One region of the Picosynechococcus sp. PCC 7003 genome, then DNA from elsewhere that is predicted to be linked to it. Evidence: predicted binding sites of a transcription regulator. Region 1 holds the regulator's gene; the other holds the start of a gene.
What was found. Region 1 encodes HrcA, which represses chaperone genes, less so after heat shock. Its sites were predicted from a motif close to TTAGCACTCNNANNNTNNGAGTGCTAA; they were not measured.
Positions count from the first base shown of each region.

Region 2: the regulator HrcA is predicted to act here: its motif matches at 1,801-1,827, upstream of groL (chaperonin GroEL).

Region 1 covers NZ_CP016474.1:2,079,112-2,082,245, forward strand. The annotation lists gene AWQ21_RS09945 (manganese efflux pump) at 1-402, opposite strand, end outside; gene AWQ21_RS09950 (manganese efflux pump) at 714-1,271, opposite strand; gene hrcA (heat-inducible transcriptional repressor HrcA) at 1,371-2,417, opposite strand; gene AWQ21_RS09960 (rhodanese-like domain-containing protein) at 2,531-2,887, opposite strand.
Region 2 covers NZ_CP016474.1:146,566-149,699, reverse strand. The annotation lists gene AWQ21_RS00740 (PAS domain-containing protein) at 1-15, shown strand, start outside; gene groL (chaperonin GroEL) at 95-1,762, opposite strand; gene AWQ21_RS00730 (NFACT family protein) at 1,974-3,134, opposite strand, start outside.

The DNA of each region.
Region 1 (3,134 bases):
TTTACCAATTAGGCCAAGGGAAACGCCCACCCCTAAGGAGTCGATGCTGGTGATACTAGAAATAAATAAAATTTTCCACAGACTATGGATTTTGACGGGTTCGTCATCGTCATTATCTGGTTTAGCTCGCATTTCTTGGTAGGCGTTGTAGCACATGTGACTGCCCACCAAAAGCAGTAAACCAAAGGCAACCCAATGGTCATAGGCCATAATCATTGTCTGGGCAAAGTTTCCCAAGATGAAACCAAAGGCGATCGCCGCCCCCTCAGAAATCCCTGAACTGACCGCAAAAAACAAAGCCCGTTGTCCAGAAAAGTGCCGTGTACCAAGGGCTAAGGCGGCGGAAAAAGAATCAATACTGAGTACGAGGGCAAAAATGATGATATCTACTTCAAAACCCATAAATGCCGTGGCGATCGCCTCTCCAAAAAGCTTGTAACTATCACTGTAAACGAAAAATCACCAGTCGATTTATCATAGTTTTTTCATCATTCTCAAAATTCACACAATTGTTTTAAATCTCTCTAAAAAAGGCGATCGTCTACAGATAAATTGAACTCTTTTTTAGTTTGATGCAAACAGGAATGCGCTTTCTACAGGCGGCATTTAGACAAAAATAAAGATATCAATCTAGAATGACTCAAGAAAACTTTTGGCAATTGGTGGTGATTGAAAATAATTTTAAACTTCAGCAAGCCGGGGTCAAGTGACGCTTAAACGGAGAGCATTTTAAGGCCCACAGCAATCAAGATGCCGCCGCCAAAAAACTCAACTTTTTCTCCGAGTTGACTAGAAATTAATTTCGCGCAAAAGAGGCCCACATAGGTGGCGAAAAAAGCAGCAATCCCGATCCCCAGGGAATAGGGAATGAGGGGTTTCCCCATTAAACCGAGGGAAATGCCAACGCCCAAAGAATCAACACTGGTAATGCTAGAGACCAAGAGAATTTTCCAAAGGCTGTGGATCTTTCTGGGTTCCTCGTTATCATCTGGGAGCTTTTGCATTTCTCGGTAGGCGTTGTAACACATATGAACGCCAATGAGAATCAAGAGTACAAAGGCAATTCCTTGATCATAGAAAGTGATGTATTGGGCGAAATTACCCAGGAGAAACCCGAAGGAAATAGCACCGCCCCCGGAAAAGCCAGAACTGAGCGCAAAGAATAAGGCCCGCTTTCGGGAGAAATGACGTGCTCCAAGGGCTAAGGCCGCGGAAAAACAGTCAATACTTAGTACTAAGGCAAAAAGAAGAATATCTAAGTCAAAATCCATAAAATTCCTCGTGGTTTCCCCCTACAAAAATTGTGGAGATCACCATTTATGAAAAAAAAGAAAATAAATTTGAGTCTTGTATTTGACGATGCTTACAGCCTAAAAATCGCCCTTTAAATTCTCAGAAAGATAGTCTGCTGTGGCTTCTACTAAGGCGATCGCATTTTCATAAAACATCCGCGTCGGGCCAAGCACCGCAACACTGCCAACGGGCGTTTTTTCCTGGTAATAGTAGGTGGAAATGAGGGCGCAGGTTTTCATCGGTTCCAGGGGATTTTCGGTGCCAATGTGAATCAGCGTTGGGCGATCGCCTGGCAAACCACTAAAGACCACCGGAAGCAGTTGTTCTTGTTTCGCCTCGAGCAAGTGCAATAGGGTTTGTAACTGTTCAATTTGAGAAAATTCAGGTTGTCGCAGCACTTCTGAAATGCCTCGCACCAGAATTGGTGTCGCAATTGTATTGGGCACAATCTGCGCAATCTTGCCTAAAATCGTCTCCAATAGCAGCTGACAATGCTGAAAGTCCTCGTCCAAAGCCTGGGGATCAAGACTGGCAATTTCTTGGAGCGATCGCCCCTGGAGATGGTGATTTAAAAAATTCGACAAAACGGCTAGCTCATCAGGGTCACAATCTAGGGTCAAGGGCAACGATTGGGGTTGATAACTATCCATCACCACAATCATCATCACCTTTTGGTCGCCTAGGGGGAGCAACTGTAGATAACGTAGGCGAGCATAGTTTTGATGGGGCACCGTAATCAGAGCAATATAACCACTTAACGTCGCTAAAATTTGCGTTGCCCGTTGGAGGGTCGCTTCGAGTCCCCAAGATTTTGCGGCGGTTTGTTCCTGTAGCGTTTGGCTAGCTCGTTTCCGGGTCTGGAAATTGGGCGTAACCAGTTCATCCACATAAAAACGGTACCCAGAATCCGAGGGCACCCGTCCTGCGGAAACATGAGGTTGATACAAAAAACCTGCCTTTTCTAATTTTCCCATCACATTACGAATGGTTGCGGAGCTAACCTGAAAGTCGTATTCCTCCACAAGGGTCTTGGAGCCCACGGGTTCCGCCGTGGAAATGTAATGGTTGACCGTTGCTCGAAAAATATTTTGGTGACGGGGATTAAGAATTTTCTGAGCAACCATACGCAGACAGTAACGCTTTCAATACTAAGAAATATAAAAAAATAGTAAAAAAACTTGGCTCAACTTAAGAAAGATTTAAGGTCTAAGTTTGGGTTAGTATAGCTCATTCTCTCCTAGTAGCGCGGTAGGCTTTGATCCATAGAGAGAGTGTAAAAGTGAATCCCACCTTCAATGTTGATCACTTGGGTAAATCCTTGTTGTTGCAGCCAATAACACATTTGCGCTGAACGCACACCGTGGTGACAGAGCACATAGGTTTCTGCCTGGGGGTCAAAGTCCACGGCAATGCGGGGAGCCCATTGTTCAAATTGACTCAGAGGTAAATTAGTAAAGCCTGGGAGCGCGACGATATCCAGCTCATAGGGCTCACGCACATCAATGAGTTGCAAAGCTTCGGTCGTGGCGACCCGCTGGGCAAAAACCGTAGGACTGACGGCCTGGAGTTGTGGGTTAGAACTGGGGTTTGTCATGGTTAAGCTGGCAGGGTAAAAGAAATGAACATTTTTAGCATTTTCTGACTCTATTTGGGAACGCTAAGGCTGAATTGCTAGGGGATCTTCACCTTAGGGGGGTTCAAGGTTAAGGAGTATTGCAGTTCCCCCGGAGAGTCGGTCAAGGCAATTTGGGAATGGTACAAGTAACGGTAGAGGCGTTAGATCTTCTGTCCCACTTTTTTGAAGATGGTACAGGGTAACGCATTCTGCTTGGCGATCGCCT
Region 2 (3,134 bases), 1.1 Mb from region 1:
CTGATAACCGACTAATTTCTGGCCCAAAAAACAAAAAAGCACCCCGGAGGGTGCCCAATTCAGATGATGAATCTTTAAAGGGGTTTAGAGAAAATTACATCATTCCCATGCCAGGCATTCCCATGCCGCCCATGCCACCCATACCGGGCATACCACCACCCATGTCAGGGGCAGGAGCTTCAGGTTCGGGCTTTTCAACGACGAGGGCTTCAGTCGTAATCACCATCCCGGCAATGGATGCGGCATTTTGCAAAACAGAGCGGACGACCTTCGCCGGATCAATAATCCCAGCAGCAATCATATCGACATACTCGCCAGTAGCGGCATTGTAACCAACGTTGAAGTCACTGGTACGCACCCGTTCCACAACTACAGAACCTTCGGCACCAGCGTTATCAGCCAATTGGCGCAGAGGCGCTTCTAGGGCGCGGGCAACAATATCGACACCAAGCTTCTCTTCGTCGCTACTGAGGCTTGCTTTCACTTCAGCAACTTTTTCAGCAAGGTGAATTAGGGTTGTGCCACCACCGGGAACAATCCCTTCATCGACAGCGGCTTTGGTGGCGTTGAGGGCGTCTTCAATGCGAAGTTTGCGGTCTTTGAGTTCGGTTTCCGTCGCTGCACCAACTTTAATCACGGCCACACCACCAGCGAGCTTAGCGATCCGCTCCTGGAGTTTTTCCATGTCATATTCGGAGTCGGTTTCAGCCAGTTGCTTACGGATTTGACTAACGCGGGCGTCAATGTCAGCCTTGCTGCCGCCACCGGAAACAATGGTGGTGCTTTCTTTGTCGATGGTGATTTTTTCGGCATTACCGAGCATATCAAGGTCAATGGCTTCGAGGCTGAGGCCCACTTCTTCGGAGATGACGCGCCCCCCAGTGAGGACAGCAATGTCCTGGAGCATTTGCTTACGGCGATCGCCAAAGCTGGGAGCCTTGATTGCAGCGGCATTGAGCACACCACGGGCTTTGTTCACAACAAGAGTAGCGAGGGCTTCCCCTTCGAGGTCTTCAGCAACAATTAGCAAAGGGCGACCGGAACGAGCCACCTGTTCGAGGGCGGGCACAAGGTCGGCGATCGCCGAAATTTTCTTATCGGTGATCAGGATGTAGGGATTTTCAAATTCAACGATTTGCCGTTCCTGATCGGTGACGAAATAGGGGGAGATGTAACCGCGATCCAGTTGCATCCCTTCGACCACATCCAGTTCGGTGGCGAGGGACTTGGACTCTTCGACGGTAATGACACCATCCTTGGTGACCTTAGCCATGGCTTCGGAGATCATCCGGCCCACTTCTTCGTCGTTCCCAGCGGACACAGCGGCAACCTGGGCGATCGCATCTCCTTCAACGGGCTTGGCGATCGCGGCCACTTCCTTCACGAGGAACTTCACCGCCGCATCGATACCCCGGCGTAGGGCCACAGGGTTTGCCCCAGCAGTCACATTTTTTAAACCTTCGCGGATCAAAGCTTGGGCCATGACGGTGGCAGTGGTCGTGCCATCCCCAGCACTGTCATTGGTTTTCGCTGCCACTTCCCGGATTAACCGTGCCCCCGTATTTTGGAGCGGATCACTGAGTTCGATATCCTTCGCAACGGTGATCCCATCATTCACAATTTGGGGCGCACCATACTGCTTTTCGAGGAGTACATTCCGACCCTTGGGGCCGAGGGTGATTTTTACCGCATCGGCAAGGGCATTAATCCCTGCTTCGAGGGCGCGTCTAGAGTCATCCTTGAAAGAGACAATCTTAGCCATAGGAGTTTGCGTTATAAAGTTTTACGTCACTAGCAAATTTAGCACTCCTAGGGGGCGACTGCTAATGTTTTCTGGTTTCGGCGACGCAAACGGACCAAAAGCTTTTAAAAAAGGCTTTTCAAGCAATTTGTCTTCTGTGCATACATATTTTTCTAAAAAAATCAAGTGAGGGATCTCATACCTTTCCCCCCAATGAACCGAAACCCTACCCCTACTTTTTCTCGGGCTGATCTGTTGATTGGGTAAATTTGGCGATCGCCGCCTTGGCCCGTTGGGGTTGACCCCAGAGAATCGTTTCCTGTTTATAGATGCACATCCCTGGTTTAGCCCCCTTGGGCTTATAGACGTGCTTGGGTTTTGTATAAATAATGGGCACCTGATCACTTTGACTGGCGCGACTGTAATAGGCTGCAAAATCCGCCGCCCACTGCAATTCCGCCTCATCGGGAACTGCGCCAGGTTGGAGCCGCAGCAGCACATGGCTACCGGGGATTTCTTGGCTATGGAACCAAAGATCATAATCGTTGGCAATCCGAAATGTTAGATGGTCATTTTGTTGGTTGTTGCGACCGATCCACAGTTCGGCTCCCCCTGGGGTGCTGTAAATGTGGGGTTTAGAAACTTCTTGTTTAGCAGTGGGTTCCCGATTAGTTTTGAGGTAACCTTCGTGGATAAGTTCTGTCTGAATTTCTTGCAAGGCTTCCAAATCAGTGGCATTTTCGTAATGGGCGATTTGTCCCAAGCTGGCTTCAATGTGTTCGAGGTAATGGATCTCTGTTTCTACTTCCTCTAAAAGCGGTTGCACAATGTGATTTGCTCGCTTTAGTTTTTGATGTTGTTTATAAAAAGCCTGGGCATTTTGGACGGCATTTTTATCGGGCTGAAGGGGGATTTTAACGCGATCGCCTGAGGCAAAATCCGTTAAGACAATTTCAGTCAAGCCCGGTTGCCATTCATGTAGATAGGCCATGAGTAAATCGCCGTATTGACGGTATTGATCCGCTTCGGTGGATTCTGTGAGACGCGTTCGAAAAAGTTGGGCTTTTTGCTGCAATTTTGCCAACAGGAGACTAATTTTCTGGTTTAGTTGGTGGTGCAGTTGCTGGAATTGTTGTTGATTAAGACGACTTTGGTAATAGTGATTGAGAGTTGGCTGTAAGGGCAAACAAGGGTCATTCGGCTGCCAAGGTACTACTTGATATTGGTTGTCCTGGAGCGTTAAACAAAACTGTCGCTGTTCTAGGCAAGTGAGCCACCGTTGCCACTGCTGAAAAAGATTTTCCCAATCGTGAGCGGTGAGGCTATCCGTCGTTTGCTCAGGAGTTAATTGGGCCGCGCGAACTATTCCTTCTAGGAGAATAGGGCTCACACC